3 regions of the Streptomyces sp. NPDC058246 genome follow, and region 2 is predicted to be linked to each of the others. Evidence: riboswitches for the same ligand, from Rfam matches in the RefSeq annotation. Region 2 holds a riboswitch; each other region holds the start of a gene.
The links. Region 2 has a riboswitch for cobalamin ahead of ACFVXA_RS32365 (cobalamin biosynthesis protein). Riboswitches for the same ligand answer to the same signal wherever they lie in the genome.
Positions count from the first base shown of each region.

Region 1: it holds a riboswitch for cobalamin, as region 2 does, so the genes downstream of both, ACFVXA_RS26625 (prenyltransferase/squalene oxidase repeat-containing protein) here and ACFVXA_RS32365 (cobalamin biosynthesis protein) in region 2, are expected to answer to the same signal.
Region 3: it holds a riboswitch for cobalamin, as region 2 does, so the genes downstream of both, ACFVXA_RS12295 (HoxN/HupN/NixA family nickel/cobalt transporter) here and ACFVXA_RS32365 (cobalamin biosynthesis protein) in region 2, are expected to answer to the same signal.

Region 1 is NZ_JBHVWZ010000020.1:127,441-134,008, reverse strand. It holds gene ACFVXA_RS26645 (ECF transporter S component) at 1-507, opposite strand, end outside; gene ACFVXA_RS26640 (ABC transporter ATP-binding protein) at 468-2,255, opposite strand; gene ACFVXA_RS26635 (energy-coupling factor transporter transmembrane component T) at 2,252-3,559, opposite strand; gene ACFVXA_RS26630 (SCO2322 family protein) at 3,565-4,251, opposite strand; gene ACFVXA_RS26625 (prenyltransferase/squalene oxidase repeat-containing protein) at 4,248-5,507, opposite strand; cobalamin riboswitch at 5,618-5,751, opposite strand; gene ACFVXA_RS26620 (serine hydrolase domain-containing protein) at 5,858-6,568, opposite strand, start outside.
Region 2 is NZ_JBHVWZ010000030.1:69,040-75,607, reverse strand. It holds gene cobN (cobaltochelatase subunit CobN) at 1-198, opposite strand, end outside; gene ACFVXA_RS32370 (cobyric acid synthase) at 195-1,727, opposite strand; gene ACFVXA_RS32365 (cobalamin biosynthesis protein) at 1,724-2,668, opposite strand; cobalamin riboswitch at 2,787-2,928, opposite strand; gene ACFVXA_RS32360 (hypothetical protein) at 3,041-3,265, opposite strand; gene ACFVXA_RS32355 (inorganic phosphate transporter) at 3,278-4,519, opposite strand; gene ACFVXA_RS32350 (lysozyme) at 4,699-5,460, opposite strand; gene ACFVXA_RS32345 (class II aldolase/adducin family protein) at 5,657-6,385, shown strand.
Region 3 is NZ_JBHVWZ010000006.1:336,843-343,410, forward strand. It holds gene ACFVXA_RS12270 (tyrosinase family oxidase copper chaperone) at 1-279, shown strand, start outside; gene ACFVXA_RS12275 (tyrosinase family protein) at 263-1,129, shown strand; gene ACFVXA_RS12280 (D-2-hydroxyacid dehydrogenase family protein) at 1,320-2,279, opposite strand; gene ACFVXA_RS12285 (hypothetical protein) at 2,409-2,996, shown strand; gene ACFVXA_RS12290 (YcnI family protein) at 3,027-3,767, shown strand; gene ACFVXA_RS12295 (HoxN/HupN/NixA family nickel/cobalt transporter) at 3,810-4,913, opposite strand; cobalamin riboswitch at 4,941-5,168, opposite strand; gene ACFVXA_RS12300 (helix-turn-helix domain-containing protein) at 5,269-5,646, shown strand; gene ACFVXA_RS12305 (Cys-Gln thioester bond-forming surface protein) at 5,727-6,568, opposite strand, start outside.

The DNA of each region.
Region 1 (6,568 bases), on a different contig from region 2:
CAGCCCGGCGCCCATGGTGAACCACCCCATGGCGAGCATCTGGAACGGCATCCACGGCCCGACCCCGCCGGTGAGCAGCGCCGACGCGAACATCGTCACGGATCCGAGCACGTACCCGAACCCCGGGCCCAGTACCCGCCCGCTCAGCACCATCAGAAAGAACATCGGCTCGATCCCGGCGGTCCCGGCCCCGATCGGCCGCAGCGCGGCGCCGGTCGCGGCGAGCACCCCGAGCATGGCGACCGCCTTCGGACCCAGCCCCGACTCGGAGATCGTCGCGGCGACGACCCCGACGAGCAGCACCAGCAGCCCCGCGAACAGCCAGGGCGCGTCCTGTGCGTGCGCGCTGACCTGCGACCCGCGCCCGGCGAGGAGGGGCCAGGTGAAGGCGGCGACGCCGGTGACGCTGACGAGAACGAGGGCGGCGACGGAGCGGGGGCCCAGGCGGATGGCCTTGGCCTGCGGCATCACGACAGCGCCTCCCTGACCTGGGCGACGGTCAGCCATGGCTGGGGGGCCAGGACCTTGGTGACCTGGGGGGCGAAGGACGGGGAGGCGACGACCACCTCGGCGGTGGGGCCGTCGGCGACGACCTCGCCGTCCGCGAGGACGACGACGCGGTGGGCGAGGTCGGCGGCGAGCTCCACGTCGTGGGTGGCCAGGACGATGGAGTGGCCCTCGGCGGCGAGGCCGCGCAACACGGTGACCAGCCGGGCCTTCGCGGCGTAGTCGAGGCCGCGGGTCGGCTCGTCGAGGAGCAGCAGCGGAGGGCGGGCCGTCAGGACGACGGCCAGCGCGAGCGCCAGGCGCTGCCCCTCGGAGAGGTCCCGGGGGTGCGTGTCGTCGTCGATCCCCGGCAGCAGCTCGGACACCAGCGCCCGGCATGTCCCCGGCCCGGCACCCGCGTCCGCGTCGGCGGCCGCGCACTCGGCGGCCACCGTGTCGGCGTACAGCAGATCCCGTGGTTCCTGCGGTACGAGACCGACGCGTCGTACGAGCGCACGCGGCGCGGTGCGGTGCGGAACCGCCCCGCCGACCCGCACCGATCCGGCGGTCGGCTCCACCAGTCCGACCAGCGCCGCGAGCAGCGTGGACTTCCCGGCGCCGTTCCGTCCCATCAGCGCGATGGTCTCGCCGGGCGCTGCGGTCAGATCGATGCGACGGAGCGCCTCGACGCGTCCGTGACGGACGGCGAGGGATTGGATCACGGCGGTGTGCGCGGGGGGCGGCGCGGGGGGCGGTGTGACATCCGGGTGGGTGCGCCTGCGGAGGAAGCCGAGACGGCGGGGCGGGGCGGGCGGGGGCGACTCACCGCCGGGTGCGGGCAGGGGCGACTCCTCGCCGGGTGCGGACGGGGACGACTCGTCGCCGGGTGCGGGCGGGGGCGACTCGACGCCGGGTGGGGGAGCGGTCGCGGTCGCCGTGCCGTCCGGGGCGAGCGTCGCGAGCCGCTCCCGCAGGGACCCCGCCCTTCGCCGCGCGTCGCGCACCGTCAGCGGGAGCGGCGACCAGCCGGCCAGGCGGCCGAGGTCCACCACCGGTGGATACACGGGGGAGACGGACATGATCTCGGAGGGCGTGCCGAGGACCGGCGCGGCTCCCGGGGCCGGGAGGAGGGCGACCTGGTCGGCGTACTGGATGACGCGTTCGAGGCGGTGTTCGGCCATGAGGACGGTGGTGCCGAGGTCGTGGACCAGGCGCTGGAGGATCGCGAGGACCTCCTCCGCCGCCGCGGGGTCCAGGGCGGACGTCGGTTCGTCGAGGACCAGGACCTTGGGGTGCGGGGTGAGCACCGAGCCGATCGCGACCCGCTGCTGCTGGCCTCCGGAGAGCGTCGAGATCGGCCGGTCGCGGAGGTCGGCCAGCGAGAGCAGGTCCAGGGTCTCCTCCACCCGGCGTCGCATCACGGCCGGCGCGAGGCCCAACGACTCCATGCCGTAGGCGAGTTCGTCCTCCACCGTGTCCGTCACGAAGTGGGACAGCGGATCCTGCCCCACCGTGCCCACGACGTCGGCGAGTTCGCGCGGCTTGTGCGTGCGGGTGTCGCGACCGGCGACCGTGACCCGGCCGCGCAGCGTCCCGCCCGTGAAGTGCGGGACCAGACCGCTCACCGCGCCGAGCACCGTCGACTTGCCCACCCCGGACGGGCCGACCAGCAGCACCAGTTCACCCTCCGGGACCTCGAAGTCCACACCCTGGACGGTGGGCCCGGCCGCCCCGTCGTACGTCACGGAGACGTCCTCGAAGCGGATCATGAGGGCTCCTTGGTGACTTCGGCGACTTTGGTGACTTCGGCGGCCTTGGCGGCTTTGGCGACTTCGGTGGCTCTGCTGGCTCTGGTGTACGGGACGGGGGCGACGAAGGCGGGGAGCAGGCCGAGGAGGATCGCCGCGGCGGGCCACAGGGGGAGGGCGGGGGCGATGAGGGGGACGACACCGGGGCGGAGCGCCACGGGGTCGTACGACGCGGCGACGATCATCAGCGCCGCCACGGCCACGCCCGATCCCGCGACCAGCCACGCCCGGGCGCCCCAGACGTCCGGCCGGTACCGCGTCCGCAGCGAGCGCCGGCCGCCCAGCCACAGGCCGGCGAGCGCCGCGGTCAGCCCGGCCAGTAGCAGCGGCAGGCCGTAGCCGCCGCCCTCGGCGGTCAGCAGTCCGTACGTCCCCGCGCAGACGCCCAGCAGGCCGCCGAGCGTGAGCACGGCGGTGGTGCGGCGGACGGTGGGCGGAACCTGGGCGGTACGGCCGTAACCGCGCGCGTCCATCGCCGCGGCGAGGGCGACCGAACGCTCCAACGCCCCCTCCAGCACCGGGAGTCCGACGTGCAGCAGGCCGCGCAGGCCCCGGTCGGTACGGCCGCGGAGCCTGCGCGCGGCGCGCAGTCTCTGTACGTCGGCGATCAGGTTCGGGGCGAAGGTCAGCGCGACGACCACCGCGACGCCCATCTCGTACAGCGCTCCCGGGAGGGACTTCAGCAGCCGTGCCGGGTTGGCGAGGGCGTTCGCCGCGCCCACGCAGACGAGGAGCGTGGCCAGTTTCAGGCCGTCGTAGAGGGCGAAGAGCACGCCCTCGGCGGTGACCCGGCCGCCGATGCGGACGCCCTGGACCCAGTGGGGGAGGGGGACTTCGGGGAGGGTGACGAGGAGGTGGGTGCCGGGGATGGGGGAGCCGAGGAAGACGGCGAAGGCGAGGCGGATGCCGAGGACGGCCGCGGCCAGCTTGACGAAGGCGCCGTAGGAGCGCGCCCAGGGGGCCTCGCTCCGGCGTGCCGCCACGACGTATCCGGCTGTGCCGATGAGGAGGGCAAGGAGGAGCGGGTTCGTGGTGCGGGAGGCCGCGGTGCCCAGGCCCAGGGCCCAGATCCACCAGGCGCCCGGGTGGAGGGCGTTGCGGTTACCGGGGTTCAGCGGGCGCTTGATCGGATGGGCACCCGGCACTGGTGGCCGTGCCCGCCCTCCCTCGATTTCTCGCCTGCGCTCGAACAGGGGGGACCCCCGTCGCCCTGCGGGACGATCGCCCACAGCGGTGACGGCACAGTCCTCGTCGCCCTTCGTCATGGTCCTCAGCCCCGGCGGCGGCGTGCCTGCCAGACGGCCGCCGCGCCCAGCAGGGCCACCGCGGCGACGCCTGCGAGCAGGCCGACCGATGGGCCGTGGTGGGCGGGCTCGGCCTGGGGGCGGGCGGAGGCCGTCGGCTTCGTGGCGGAGACCTGGTCGCCGCAGCCCGTTCGCGGGTAGCCCGCGATGGCGCACAGGAGGGCGTTGGTGTCGTAGCGGAGGGGTTTGGCAACCGAGGCGAGGGCGTCGGCCGTCGTCGCGTCGGAGGGGACGCGGGCACACGCCGTACGCGGGGACGGCGGCGTCTCGCCGGACGGTGCGTCCGCCGTCGTACCGAAGTCGATGACCAGGGCCACGCGCTTCTTGCCGTGCTGGGCGGGCGTCTTCGCGCATATGGAAGCGAGGTCGGAGGCGAAGGCGGAAGCGGGGTCGGAGGCGAGGTCCGCCTTCCCGCGCGGCTTCGCGGCGTCCTGGGAGTCCTGGCTCACCGCGAAGCGGAAGCCCTGGACATCGCCGTCGGACGGCCGCGCGGTCGACGGACCCTGGGTCGCGTACGTCCACTTCCCGCCGGTCAGGTCCCAGAAGGACCAGTAGCGGTAGCCGACGGCCTGGGCCTGGCCCGCCGTGCCGCCGAGCAGGAGGAGGAGCAGGGCCAGGACCAGGACCGGGGTGGTCGTACCGCGCCGGGTCACAGCTGCCGCTTCTTGTTGCGGCCGCTGAGCAGGAAGCCGATGCCGATGCCGGCGACGAGACCGACGCCGACGATCCACCAGACGCCGAGGCCCTTGTCGTCCTCGTCCTTGGCCTGGTCCGCGTTCTTCTCGGCACCCGAGGAGGGGTAGGGGCCGGCCGTGGGCACCGACTCCGGAGCGGGGCCAAGGGCGTTGAGCTGCTTGACGAGGTTCTGGCCGCCGAAGTCCCACGTGTCGAAGGTCGCCGCGTCGGCGGCGAGGATCAGCTGGGCGTACGCGGCCGGCCCGGCCTGCTTCGCCCACTGCGCGTAGTGGCCCTCCAGCCAGCGCATCGTGTCGGCCGCCTTGTCGCCGTGTCCGGAGGTCGCGAGCGCGAGGACCGCGTCCGCGGTGTTGCCGTAGTCGGGCCGGTCCTCGGCGCCGGGCTGCGCCGACTTGAGGTACTTGTCCTTGGCGAGCGCCTTGACGAGGTACGCGGCACCGTTCTGCGCGGCCCGCTCGGGGTGGCTGCCGTCGGCGGCCTTGCAGGACAGGGGGTCGGCGATCGGCTGCTTGGGTTCACCGGCGAGGCCCTTGCCGAGCGAGCCGGCCACGGCCGCCGCCGTCGCGTCGGCGTTCGCCGCGAGCTTGCCCTTCTTGTCCGGCTGGTAGGCGAAGGCGCCCGCGTCGGCGCCGTCGCAGGGCAGCGACAGCTTCACCAGCGCGTCGTACGGCGACTTGCCGCCCTTGGAGACGTCGTCGGGCTTCTCGCCCACCGCGGTGAGAGCTCCGATCACCACGGACGTCGAGTTGGCGTCGCTGGCCCCGCCCGCGGCGTACCCCCAGCCACCGTCCTTGTTCTGCACGGACTTCAGCCAGGCGACGGCCTTGCCGGTCTCGGTGTCGTGCCCGCCGAGCGCGGCCAGGGCCTGTACGGCGGCGGCCGTGCTGTTCGTGTCGACCGTCGTCTTGGCGTCGCACTTGGCGGTGGCATCGGCGCGGTACGCGGCGAAGGCGCCGTTCGCGCACTGCTGGCCGGTCAGCCAGTCGACGGCCTTGGCGGCGGGCTTGACGCCCACGGTGTCCTGGGCGAGCAGTGCCAGTGACTGCCGCCAGACGCCGTCGTAGGTGGGGTCGGTGGAGCCGTACAGCCCGGAGGGGAGCGCCACGGAAGGGGAGGGGGAGGGGGACGCGTCGGCGGCGAACGCCGCCGGTGCGACGGCCGTACCGATGACGACGGTGGCGGCCAGTACCGCGGTGCTGCGGCGAACAATCATGACTCTCCCTGCGGGGAGCCGGGCAGCACCGGGCGCACGCGGGAGCATCCGGGCGGCTCCGGCTCCGTATCCCTCGACGGTGCCGGCCAGCGGCGGGCTGCCGGTGGCACGAGCCGGTCACTTCCTGCGCGGGGCGATCCGGCTCACCACCTTGCGGGTGGTTCACGGTTGCGGGTCAGCGCCGGAATTGCACCGGCTTCCCCCCGTACGGGTGTGATGACGACGCGCTCACTCTACCGGCCGTACGAAATTGCCTGAGGGCCGCCTGTGAGGCCCTCGGCCGCAGGCGGCACCTCGTGGCGGCGAGCGGCACCTCGTGGCGCCGAGTGGCGCCGAGTGGCGCCGCCCGCTTACTGAGTCGCGTCGGCCGTGCGGCGCCAGAAGTCCCGCATCAGCGGGGTGGGCGTCGGGTTCTCCATGGCGACCTGGGTGAGCAGGACGGTGACCGTGCCGGTGGACGGGACGATATGGGCGGTGGTGCCGGTGCCGCCGGTCCAGCCGTAGCGGCCCGGCACGCTCCAGGGGTCGGTGCGTTCGATGTCGACCTGGGCGCCGTAGCCCCAGCCCTGGCCCTCCATGAACAGGGCGCCGATGTCGCGCTGGGCGGGGGTGAGGTGGTTGGTGGTCATCTCCCGTACGGAGGCGGGGGACAGGAGCCGCCGGCCGTCCGCCGTGCCGTCGGCGAGGAGCAGCCGGGCGAAGGCCAGCCAGTCGTCGGCGGTGGAGACCAGGCCGCCACCGCCGGACGGGAACGCCGGGACGCTGCTCCACTGTCCGTCGGGGGAGTCGGCGAGTTCGAGACCCCCGCCCCGGGCCTTCCGGTAGGAGCTGGTGAAGCGGTCGCGCTTGCCGGCCGGTACCTCGAAGGCGGTGTCCTTCATGCCGAGCGGCTCGAAGATCCGCTCGGCCAGGAACTCCGGCAACGGGCGGCCCGTGACCCGGGCGATCAGCACGCCCTGGAGATCGGATGAGGTGCCGTACAACCAGGCCTCGCCCGGCTGGTAGAGCAGCGGAAGGCGGGCGAGGTCCGCCACCCAGGCATCCGGCGTCGGATACGCCTG
Region 2 (6,568 bases):
CAGCCTGCTCAGGCCGTCCTCCCAGGCCCGCTTGCCCCCCAGCAGCCGTACGACGGCGATGTCCGCGCCCTCGACGAGCCCGGGCAGCTCCTCCGCGACATCCACCCGGGTCGGATTGCCGATCCGGTACGACGCGCCGGAGGCACGGGCCGCCAGCAGATCCGTGTCGGCGGTCGACAACAACAACACTGTGCTCATGCGGGCGCTCCCGGTGGAATGAAAGGCAGTCCTTGCGGCGCGCCCGACTCGATGAGCCGCCACAGCGCGTCCGTGTCCGCGTGTTCCTCGATCAGATCGCCGAGCCGGTCCAGCTGCTCCTCGCGCAGCGCCGCGAACGACGTGTCGGCGGCCGGCACGAAGCGTCGGCCCGCGGCGGCCGCCACCTCACGCAGGAAGGCGCGCCGGAATCCGTCCGACTCCAGCGAACCGTGCCAGTGCGTGCCCCAGACGGCACCGACCCGGCAGCCGTCCAGGCTCCGTCCGTCGTCATCGGAGAGGAACGCGTCTCCGCCCGCGACGTCGGCGACGCCGTGATGGATCTCGTACCCCTCGACGCGCTCGCCGAGGGCCCGGCCGACGGGCCGGGTGAGGGTCTTCTCGCGCGCGAACCGCACGCGGACGGGGAGGAGTCCGAGGCCCTCGACCCGCCCCGCCCGCGACTCGACCTCGTCCTCGATGCGCTCGCCGAGGACCTGGAAGCCACCGCAGATGCCGAGGACGGGACGGCCCTCGGCGGCTCTGCGCGCGATCGCGGCCGCGAGCCCGCGCTTGCGCAGCCACTCCAGGGCGCGCACGGTCCCGCGGGTGCCGGGGATCACGACCAGATCGGCGTCGGCCAGCTCCTCGGCCCGGTCCACGAACCGCACGACGACACCCGGCTCGGCGGCCAGCGCGTCCACGTCCGTGAAGTTGGACATGAGGGGGATCGCGCAGACGGCGACCCGCAGGACGTCCTCGCCGACCGGCGAGGTGACCGCCGACTCCCGGACCGTCCCGCGCAGGGACACCCGGAGCCCGTCCTCCTCGTCGATGCCGAGGCCGTGCCGGAAGGGCAGCACGCCGTACGACGGGCGTCCGGTGAGGCCGTGGAGCATGTCGAGCCCAGGCTCCAGCAGGGACACGTCCCCACGGAACTTGTTCACCAGGAACCCGGCGACCAGCTCCTGGTCCTCACGGGACAGCAGCGCGACCGTGCCGAAGAAGGAGGCGAAGACGCCCCCGCGGTCGATGTCGCCGACGACGAGCACGGGCAGCCGCGCGTTCCGCGCGATCCCCATGTTCACGATGTCCGTCCGCCGCAGATTGATCTCGGCGGGACTGCCCGCCCCCTCACAGATCACCGCGTCATACGTGCCCCGCAACTCGGCGAGGCAGTCCAGCACGGTCCCGAGGAGCCGCTCCTGCCGTCCCCCGTGATAGCCGCGCGCGCTCATCTCGCCCACCGGCTTGCCCATCAGCACGACCTGGCTGCTGCGGTCACTGCCCGGCTTGAGGAGCACGGGGTTCATCAGCGCGGTCGGCTCCACGCGCGCGGCCTGCGCCTGCATGGCCTGCGCCCGCCCGATCTCGGCACCCTCACGCGTCACGAAGGAGTTGAGGGACATGTTCTGCGCCTTGAAGGGCGCGACCTTGACGCCCTGCCGCACCAGCCACCGGCAGATCCCGGCGGTCACGACGCTCTTGCCGGCGTCGGAGGTGGTTCCGGCGATCAGCAGTCCGCCGCTCATGACGTGCCTCCCCGTCGTGTCAGGGTTCGGGCGGCCACGCTGACACCGAGCGCGAGCAGGCTCACGCGCCGCGACAGCCGTACGGCCCGTTCGATGTCGTCGACCTCGACGGCGCGGCCCGCGCCGTTCAGCACGGGCCGGTGCTCGACCCGGCCGCTGTAGGAGAGCGTCCCGCCGAGCCGCACACCGAGCGCACCCGCGAACGAGGCCTCGACGGGGCCGGCGTTGGGGCTCGGGTGCTTGCGGGCGTCCGCGCGCCAGGCGCGCACGGCGCCGCGCGGGTCGCCTCCGGCGACGGTGGCGAGCGCGGCGGTCAGCCGCGCGCCCGGCCAGCCCGCGACATCGTCGAGCCGCGCGGAAGCCCAGCCGTAGCGCCGGTACTTGGCGGACCTGTGCCCGACCATCGCGTCGAGCGTGTTCACGGCACGGAAGGCGACGAGACCGGGCACGCCGCCGACGGCGCCCCACACCAGTGCCCCCACGACGGCATCGGAGGTGTTCTCCGCGACGGACTCGACCACGGCACGGGCGATCCCGTCCTCGTCGAGCGCCTGCGGATCCCGCCCGCACAGATGCGGCAGCCGTTCCCGGGCCACCTCGACGTCCCCGGCCGCGAGCGCACCGCCGATCGCCCGGGCCTCCCGGCCGAGGGAGGTCCCTCCGACTACGGCCCAGGTGGCGGCGGCGGTCAGGGCGACGGAAGCGGTACGAGAGGTACGTACGGAACGAGCCGCGACGGCCGCGAGCCCGGCGGCACCCCCCACGCACACGGCGGTGTGCAGTGCGCCCCACCCGCGGTGGTCCCGCCACAGCACCCGCTCCACAGCTCCCGCGGCCCGCCCGAACGCGGCGACCGGATGCCCCCGGCGAGGATCGCCGAGCAGCAGGTCACCGAGAAGGCCGGCGGCGGCGCCGTACGCGAAGACGCGATCGGCACGCATCGGTTCAGCCGACCGTCGGGTCGGGCACAGCCGTCGTCCGCGTCATTCGCTTAGTTGGCAGAGCACTTGGGCAGCCGCGCATGGCGATATGTCCTCACTCAGGGTGTCCACGCCCTGGTTCGACGAGACCGGCGGTGAGAGTTCCTGGCTCCCGGGGACTTCCTTCCCCGGTGACAGTGGCGGGACCGCGCCGGATTCACACCGGCTTCCTCTCATGTCGCCGTACTTGGCTCCGGCAGTCCACCACGGGCCGAGAACACCCGTCAACTTGCTGTTGACCTGCGGAGGGAGAGTGTGCGAAGGCCCACACACGGGTGGGGTGCGAGACGGTGATCCGTCCCGCACCCCACTCGAAGTGATGCCCTTTTTACGTTACTTGCCGACGATCAGATAGATCCCGTACGCCACCGCCGCCGCGCAGGTCGCGAAGCAGACGTAGGCGCCGGTGACCGCGAGGGCGGCGGAACCGCCCTGGGCCGAGGCCGACTCGCGCTTGGAGAGTCCGACGATGCCGAGGGTGAAGAGGCCGACGAGGGCCACGGTGGTCACGAGGCTGACTCCGAAGACGGAGCCGAGGGCTGCCCAGTCGATGTGCATGCTGTTCGTTCCTTACACCGTGGCCGGGCGGGTGGGCTCCGCGTCCGGGGCCGGGATGGTGGTCTTCAGGTCGGTGTCCGCCGTGGCGATCGAGCCGGCCGGCGGCGGGGTGACCGCGGCGATCGCCGCGGTGACGACGCCCGCGGGCTCCGCGGGGACGTCGTTGACATTGTCGACGGTGACCGGCTGGCGGCGGGAGAGCGTCCAGATGACGCCGGCGCCGGCCACCAGCAGTACGCCGGTGAGGACGATGCCCCAGGTGCCCTGCTTGGTGAGGAACTCGGCGGAGGCGCCGGCCAGACCGGCGGCCGGCAGGGTCAGACCCCACGCGACGAACATCCGGGTCGCGGTCGACCAGCGGACGACACTGCCCTTGCGGCCGAGGCCCGAGCCCATCACGGCGCCCGAGCAGACCTGGGTGGTGGAGAGCGAGAAGCCGATGTGCGAGGAGGCCAGGATGGCCGTCGCGGCGCTGGTCTGGGCGGCGAAGCCCTGCTGCGGCGCGAGGTCGGTGAGGCCCTTGCCCATGGTGCGGATGATGCGCCAGCCGCCCAGGTAGGTGCCGAGCGCGATGGCCGTACCGGCCGAGACGATGACCCAGGTGGGAGGGTTCGAGCCCGGGGCGATCACACCGCCGGTGACCAGGGCGAGGGTGATGATGCCCATGGTCTTCTGCGCGTCGTTGGTGCCGTGGGCGAGCGAGACGAGACCGGCGGAGGCGATCTGGCCCGCGCGGAAGCCCTTGGCGGTCGCCTTCTCCTCGGCGCGGTTGCCGATCTTGTACGTCAGCCGGGTGGCCAGCATGGCGGCGAGTCCGGCGACGAGGGGGGCGGCGACCGCGGGGATCAGCACCTTGGTGACGACGGTCGAGCCGTTCACCGACGACCAGCCGGCCGACATGACCGCGGCGCCGATCAGGCCGCCGAAGAGTGCGTGGGAGGAGCTGGAGGGCAGACCCAGAAGCCAGGTCAGCAGATTCCAGAGGATGGCGCCGACGAGCGCCGCGAAGATCACTTCGGTGCGAATGCCCTCTTCGTTGATGATCCCGCCGGAGATCGTCTTGGCGACCTCCACGGAGAGGAACGCACCGACGAGATTCAGCACGGCGGACATGGCCACCGCCGTCTTGGGCTTCAGAGCGCCGGTCGAGATGGTCGTCGCCATCGCGTTGGCAGTGTCGTGGAAACCGTTCGTGAAATCGAACACGAGAGCGGTGACGATCACGATTCCGAGGAGGAGCGTGATGTGTTCCATTTACCCAGGCTTCTGTTTGACGTCAGTGGCAAGTGGACCGTAGGCAACCTGAGTGAACGGAAGATGAACTGGGGCGGGCGGTGGGGTGTCTCAATGGGTGGACCGCCCCTCCGTTTGTGGCGGAGGGGCGGCCCGATGGGCTCGAACGAAGGCGGAATCCTGGGCTCCGCTCCCTTTTTCTAGCCGCCGGCGAGCCGCTTGAGCTGAGTGCTGGATCCGTTGAAGAGATTCTGGTCACCCGGCAGGCTGCCGCTGTTGTCGTACTGCCAGAAGGTCCAGAACGACCAGCCGGCGGGCAGCGTGCCCGCGTCCGCCGAGTCGTAGCGGGCGAGCCACAGGGCGTGGTTCGCGGCGAAGGCGCGGCTGCCGCCGGTGCAGGTGTTCCACCAGTGCGTGGTCGTGTAGATCACCGGACGGCGGCCGGTCTCCCGCTTGACCTCGTCACTGAACGCCTTGATCCAGCTCACCATCCTGGCCTTGCTCAGGCCGTAGCACTTGTGGCTGCTGTACGGGTTGTACTCGATGTCCAGCGCGGGCGGCAGCGTCCAGCCGTCCGAGCGCCATGCGCCTCCGTTGCGCACGAAGTACGCGGCCTGGGTGGTGCCGGACGACTTGTCCGGCACCGCGAAGTGGTAGGCGCCGCGGAGGATGCCCGCGTCGCGCGCGCCGTTGTACTGCCGGCTGAAGTACGGATTGCGGTAGGTGTGGGACTCGGTCGCCTTGACGTAGACGAACTGGGCGCCCTTCGCTTTCGCGCTCGGCCAGTCGACGTTCTTCTGGTGCGAGGACACGTCGTGCCCCTTGGGCCTGCTCGCGGCGTCGGCCGGAAGCGCGGTGAGGGCCGTCCCCCCGGCGGTGAGTGCCGCCACGACGGCAGCCGCCGCGACGACGTGGGTGCGGGCGCGGGCGCGCCGACGGAACGGTTTGTGATCACGGGCCATATTTCCCCCCGGAATGGCGACGTGCACGACAAATCCCCCAGAGGTTACTGGAGGACCAGGCCATGCCCGTCGATCCCCAGCCAATCGCCAACAGAGGGGGATATATGCCCATACGCGACCTTACGGACGCATGGCTTCCGCCCTAAAGTGCCCTCGCCTGCGGCGCGTTGACGACTCTCCCTGGCAGGATCGCGGCATGGCTGAGCAGCGGCGGGACGCACGGGACGTGCGGGAGGAAGCACAGGTGGCGCCGGAGCGGGGAGAGTTGGACGGGCGGGACGCGCGGGACGAAGTGGAACGGGCGTGGGACGAGCTCGTCGCGACGGCCTGCCGGACGGTGGCCGACGGGCTGGTCGTCGGTACATCGGGCAATGTCTCGGTACGCCTCGGAGACACCGTCCTGGTCACACCGACGGGAGTGCCGTACGACCGGCTGCGGCCCGAGGACGTCGTCGGGGTCGATCTCGACGGCCGGCAGGTGCGCGGCTCGCTCCTTCCGACGAGCGAACTGCCGATGCACCTCGCGATCTACCGCGCCACCGACGCGCGCGCCGTCGTGCACACCCACGCCGCGCACGCGACGGCCGTCTCGACCCTCGTCCCCGAGCTCCCGCTGATCCACTACATGGCGGGCGCCCTCGGCGGACCGGTCCGTGTCGCCCCCTATGCGACGTACGGCACTGCGGAGTTGGCCGAGAACATGCTCCGAGCCCTCACCCACCGCACCGCCTGCCTCCTCCAGAACCACGGCACCATCGCCTATGGCTCCTCGTTGCACCAGGCCTACGACCGCACCGCCCAACTGGAATGGATGTCCCGAGTCTGGCTCCTCTCCGCCTCCGTCCCGGGCCTGACCCCGTCCCTCCTGTCGGGCGAACAGGTGACGGAGGCGGGGGAGCGCCTACGGGGGTACGGCCAGAGGTAGCCGGCGCCACCCTCCAGCCCGTCCGCCGTCCGCCGTCCGCCGTCCGCCGTTCGAGGACGAGGCAGTCCGGTCCGATACGGGGGTCTGGGGGGCGGAGCGCTCCAGGTACGGGACGGGCAGCGGCGGAGGGGGCGGAAAACCCACCCACCCGCCACCCACAGGGCTCAACCGAGCCGTACGGAC
Region 3 (6,568 bases), on a different contig from region 2:
CGTCGCATCCAGGGCACCCTCCTCCCCGCCACCGGATGCGGCGCCGACGGCTGCGAGTGGCAGGTCACCGTGGACGGCCGCCCGCTGCACCTGATGCGCCGCGCCGACGGCACCTGGCTGACCATGGTCGACCACTACAGCTCGTACCGGACCTCGCTGGAGGCCACCCGGGCGGCCGTCGACGAACTCGGCCCCGGGCAGCGGCTGCGCGACCTGGCTTCGGGCCCGACCGGCGGGAGGTATCTGCACATGGGGGACCAGCATGGTGTACGTGCGTAAGGACGTGAGCACGCTGACGCGCACCGAGCGGTTGCGGTTCGTCAACGCGCTGCTCGAGGTCAAACGGCGGGGCGAGTACGACGAGTTCGTGCGGATGCACATCGCGTACTACACCTCCGACGGCGAGAACGGCCTGCGTGCGGCCCACATGGCGCCCTCCTTCCTGCCCTGGCACCGCCGCTTCCTGCTGGACCTGGAGCGGGCGCTGCGCCGGGTCGACTCGTCGGTGACGGTGCCGTACTGGGACTGGACGCGGGACCGTTCGACGACGGCCGTGCCCTGGACCGAGGACCTCCTCGGCGGCAACGGGCGCAGCCCGGACCACCAGGTCATCACCGGGCCGTTCGCCTACGCGCAGGGGAAGTGGACCATCAGGGAGGGCGTCACCAACGGGGAGTTCCTCACCCGGGACCTCGGGCGCGCCCGCGCCCCGCTCGCACTGCCGACGAAGGCCGAGCTGGAGTCCGCGCTCGCCGACCCGGTCTACGACACCTCGCCCTGGGACTCCACGTGCACCAAGGGGCTCCGCAACAAGCTGGAGGGGTGGGGGACCGGGGGGGACAGTGTCGCCTGGCGCAACCACAACCTCGTCCACCGCTGGGTCGGCGGTGCCATGCTCGGCGGCGCCTCCGTCAACGACCCCGTCTTCTGGGTGCACCACGCCTTCATCGACCTGCAGTGGACCCGCTGGCAGGGACAGCACAAGGGCGCCCGGTACCTGCCCGCCGACCCGCCCGACCCGGGCAGTGAGCAGCGCGGCCGGATCATCGCCCGGTACGAGAAGATGCCGCCCTGGGGCGTGACGCCGGACGAGATGGAAGACGTGAGCCGGATCTATCGGTACGCCTGACCGGCTGCGTGTACGGGAATTGCCCCGGCGCTCGAGGCGCCGGGGCTCTTGATCAGCGGCCGGCCCGGCCACCCACGGCTGGTCAGGCCGTACATCGGGAGATCCCCTGTAGTGTGCTCGGCTCAGCCGAGGCGGGCGGGCGTACGGGGGTGCGTCTCAGTCGGGACGGTGTACCGGTGGTCTGCCCGGCTCAGCCGAGGCGACGTACCGGTGTGCCTGCCAGGAACGCCTGGATGTTCTCGACCGCCGCGCCGTAGTACGTCTCGTAGTTGGCCCGCGACACATAGCCCAGGTGCGGGGTGGCCAGCAGGCGGGGGGCCGAACGCATCGGGTGGTCGGCGGGAAGCGGCTCGATGTCGAACACGTCCACGCCCGCCCCGGCGATCCGGCCCTCGTGCAACGCGGCGAGCAGCGCGTCCTGGTCGACGATCGCCGCCCGTGAGGTGTTGACGAGGTAGGCCGTCGGCTTGAGGAGGGCCAGCTCGGCGGCGCCGATCAGGCCCCGGGTGCGGTCGCCGAGCGCGAGGTGGACGGAGACGAAGTCGCTGCTCGCGAGCAACTCCTCCTTGGAGGCGGCCAGTTCCGCCCCCACCTCGGCGGTGCGCTCCTTGGTCAGGTGCCGGCTCCACGCGCTGACCCGCATGCCGAAGGCGAGGCCGACCTGGGCCACCCGGCCGCCGATCTTCCCGAGCCCGAGCAGACCGAGCCGGCGGCCGTGCAGATCGGCGCCGACGGTGCTCTGCCAGGGGCCGTCAGCCCGCAGCGCGTTGTTCTCCGTGACGATGCCCCGCGCCAGGCCGAGCAGCAGCGCCCAGGTCAGTTCGACCGGAGGCGTCGAGGAGCTCGGGGTGCCGCACACCGTCACGCCGTGTGCCTCGGCGGCCGCGTAGTCGATCACCGAGTTGCGCATACCGGAGGCGATCAGCAGCTTCAGCCGCGGCAGCCGGGCGAACAGCGAGGCGGGGAAGGGCACCCGCTCGCGCAGGGTGACGACGATGTCGAAGTCCGCGAGGTCTGCGGCCAGCGCGTCCTCGTCGGGGTGGTGCCGAGCAAAGCTGACCACCTCCACCTCGTCCGCGATCGGCGACCAGTCGGCGATGGCGGTCGCGACACCCTGGAAGTCGTCCAGCACGGCGCAGCGAAGTCGCATGTCAGGTCCCTCCCCAGGCTCAACCGGACCCTACCCGACCGACGGCGGGGCCCCCGGGGCGGCCCGGGTGGAGGCGCTGCGCCGGAAGCCACGACGGCCGCTCGCTCCCCATGGCAGTATCTGGGCTTCATGAGTGCGTCCCTGGCAGTACGGAGCTTGCGCGCGGCGGTGTTCGCCGTGCTGTGCGTGCTGCTGGCCGCCGGGGGCCACGGGCTGGCGACCGGGGAGGCGCCGCCGCTGTGGGCGGACGGCGTCGGGTTCCTCGCCGTCTTCGCGGTCGGCTGTCTGCTCGGCGGCCGGGAACGGTCCCTGCTCGGGATCGGCGGCGGGATGCTGGCCACGCAGGCCGGACTCCACCTCGGCTTCGAGGCCGCCCGGCCACGTATGGCGATGCACATGCACGGGGCGCACATGATGCCCGCGCACGCCCACGCCATGACGCCCCACGCCACGGTGGCGCATGTGGCCGCCGCCCTGCTCGCGACCTGGTGGCTGCGGCGCGGTGAGGCGGCTCTGTGGTCCTCGCTGCGGTGGGCCGTGGCGCTCGTGCCCGGGCTCGCGGCTTGGTGGCGGGTGCGGACGGGACCGTCTCACGCACCGGCGCGCCGGGACGTCGTACGCCGGAATGCCTTTGCGCCTTCCCCGCTCGGGCAGGCGCTGCTGCGGCATGCGGTCTGCCGACGGGGACCGCCGGCAGGGCTCGCGTACACGCCCTGATCGCACCCACACCAGTACGGAGTTGCCCTGATGTCCCCGATTCGTACCACCCTGCGCCGGGCCGGCCTTGTCGCCGCCCTCACCACGGCCGGCGTCCTGACCGCCGCGGGCGCCGCCTTCGCGCATGTGACGGTCCACCCCGAGAGCTACGCCCAGGGCGCCACGGACGGCGTGCTGACCTTCCGGGTCCCCAACGAGGAGGACACCGCCAGCACCACGAAGGTGCAGGTCTTCCTGCCCACCGACCATCCGGTCCTGGGCGTCCTGGTCACCCCGCAGGCGGGCTGGACCGCGAAGGTGACCACCACCAAGCTCAAGACGCCCATCAAGACGGACGACGGCACGATCACCGACGCCGTCTCCGAGATCACCTGGACCGGCGGCAGGATCCGCCACGGCGAGTACCAGGACTTCGATGTCGCCTTCGGCCAACTTCCGGACAACACCGACCAGCTGAGCTTCAAGACGCTGCAGACCTACTCGGACGGCAATGTCGTCCGCTGGATCGAGGAGACGCAGCAGGGCGGCGCGGAGCCTGAGAACCCGGCGCCGGTCCTCAAGCTCACCGCCAAGGGCGCCGGGGAGGGCTCGTCGGGCGAGTCGTCCGACGCGGCCTCGCCGTCCGCCTCGACCCCCAAGACCTCGACCGCGAACGGCAAGTCCAGTGACTCGACCGCTCGTGGTCTGGGCATCGCGGGTTTGGTCGTCGGCGTCCTCGGTCTGGCCGCGGCCGGATTCGCCCTCGCGCGCGGCCGGAGCGCCCGCTCCTAGCCGGTACGCCTGGCTGCTGACGCGGCTACCGCCCCGCCGGTGTCAACTCCCGTCGGCGGGGCGGACCGCCCACCGCTGCTCGACCTTGGCCAGCCGCCAGTACGCCACGGCCGCCGCCCAGACGACCACGAACAGGCCGACGATGATGTACCCGACGTTGTCCAGGTCGAGTCCCGCGATCCAGCCGGTCACGTCGTCGCGCAGGTCGAGCTTGTCGTGCAGGACGCCCACCAGCTCGATCGTGCCGATGAAGAAGGCCACCGCGATGGACAGTCCGGTGATGGTGAGGTTGTAGAAGACCTTGCGCACCGGGTTGGAGAAGGCCCACTGGTAGGCGAAGTTCATGAACGTGCCGTCCAGCGTGTCGAACAGGCTCATCCCCGCCGCGAACAGCAGCGGCAGGCACAGGATCGCGTACCAGGGCAGTCCGGCCGCCGCGCCGCTGCCCGCCATCACCATCAAGGTGACCTCGGTGGCGGTGTCGAAGCCGAGCCCGAAGAGAAAGCCCAGCGGGAACATCTGCCCGGGCCGCGTGATGGACTTCGTGAAGCGGCCGAGGATCCGGTTCATGAAACCCCGGGAATCCAGGTGCTGTTCGAGTTCGGCCTCGTCATAGGCGCCGGCGCGCATCGCGCGGAAGACCCGCAGAATGCCGACGAGCGCGACGAGGTTGAGGGCGGCGATGAGGTAGAGGAACGACCCGGAGATCGTGGTGCCCATGACGCCCAGCACCTGGTGGGTGCTGGACCCCTCGTTCATGATCCGACCGGCCAGCTGGGTGCCGCCGGCGATCAGTGCGGCGAGCACGACCACCACACTGGAGTGCCCGAGCGCGAACCAGAAGCCCACCGACACCGGCCGCTTGCCGTCGGCCATCAGCTTGCGGGTGGTGTTGTCGATCGCGGCGATGTGGTCCGCGTCGAAGGCGTGCCGCATGCCCAGGGTGTACGCGGTGACGCCCAGGCCGATGCCGAACGCCTTGGAGCCGACCTCGTAGTGCTCCGGCACCACGAGCAGGAACAGGATGCCGAACGCGACGACGTGCAACGCCGCGATCACGGCCAGGAGTACGGCGGTTCGGAGGGTGTCCTCGCGGCGCCAGCGGAACCCGGCGGCGGGTGGGGACGACTGAGTGGGCAGGGTCATTCGGTCACGCTCCAGCACCTCGTGGATCACTTCGTGAGATGCCGTGGCCGGTCTCCTGGCTTACGGGTGCACGCGCCCGACCCTGCCTTCCCGGCCTCGCGGCCAGTGGCGCCGCCGAAGGCGGCACGGGACGGGAACTCCCCGATCACAGTGGCGAGGGCCGCTCCGGTATGGACCTCCTGAGGGGTCGTCACCGGTCTTCCCGAACACCACGGCCCACCCACCGTAGGGGTGGCCGAGGTCTCCTGCAAAGCTGCACAGCTGCGCAGGTATTGAAGATCACATGGGGCACCTCGCCCGGGCCGCCGCGGGGACGGCGGCGTGCGTCCCGTGTCCGCCTGCGAAGATGGCCGCCATGCACCTCGTCCCCGCCGAGCGGGCCGACCGCCGGACCATCGACGGCCACCGGGTCTGCGACGCCGTCGCCGCCATCGGTGAGCCCGGGCACGTACGCACGTGGGCCGACCGCTTCTCCCTGCTGGCCGACCCACGCCGCCTCGCTCTGCTCCTGGCCCTGCACCGAGCCGGGCCCCTTGCCGTCTCCGACCTCGCCATCGCGACCGGCATGAACGACCCCGCCGTGTCCCAGGCCCTGCGTCTGCTCCGTACCGCCGGGGTGGTCGAGGGCGACAAGGACGGGCGCGTCGTGCGCTACCGGGTGACCGACGGCCCGATCGCCGAACTCCTCGAACACTGCTCGTCCGACGAACACCGCACGTCCGACGGCGGTTGAGCCGCTCCGGTCGCTCACTGTCGAGTTGCCAAGGTGCTGAGGCTGGAGGCCTGCGCCTCCGCTCTTGTCCGGTCCGGTCTTCAGTCCTGCGTCGGTGCCTTCTTCTTGCGGACGAGGAAGACCGCCCCGCCGCCGATCACCACCAGGGCGATGGCTGTGCCCGCGATGAGCGGCGTCGCGCTGGTGCCGCCGGTCGCGGCGAGGTCGGTGCCCCCGGTGGAGGTGCCGCCCACCGTCGCCGGGCTCGGCTCACTGACCGTCTGCGTCGTGACGTCGTGCGCGCCGCCCTGGGTCTCGCAGTCGAGCACGCCCTTGAAGCGCTTCGCGAAGCCGTTCGGACCGGTGATCGTGAAGTCGTAGGCCTGGTCCTCCTGGAGCGGGATGGTCACCGTCTGCGTCGCGCCCGCCGCGATGGTGTGCTCGATCCCCATCAACTCGAAGGTGAACGCCTCGTCGCCCTTGTTGGCCGCCGTGATGTCCACGCCACCCTTGGCGCAGTTCTTCTCGGCGGACAGGGCCGGTATCGCGCCCCTCTCCGCCCAGTTCGCGGTCGCCGTCGCGGAGACCGTCGACTCGCTGGAGCCCGCGAGTATCTGGGTCTGGGAGTGGGTCTCCGAGGTGAAGGCGCGACCGACCGGCACGGTCGTGGACGCCTGCACGGTCAGCGAGGCCGAACCGTCCGCGCTGTCCTTCGGCACGTCGAAGTAGAGCCGGCTGCCGTCGGCCGCGGAGGTGATCGCCTTGCCGTTCTTGTCGACGATCCTCACCCCGCTGGCGGCGGCGTCCGTGGGCGGGGTCACCGTCACGCTGTCCGCGTTGGTGTGCACCGTGACCGGACCGAGCCGCTCACCGGCGTGACCCGAGACCGCGGCCGGGGCGAGTGTGAGGGACGCCTTGGGCTCCGCCAGGTTCCGCGCGCTCT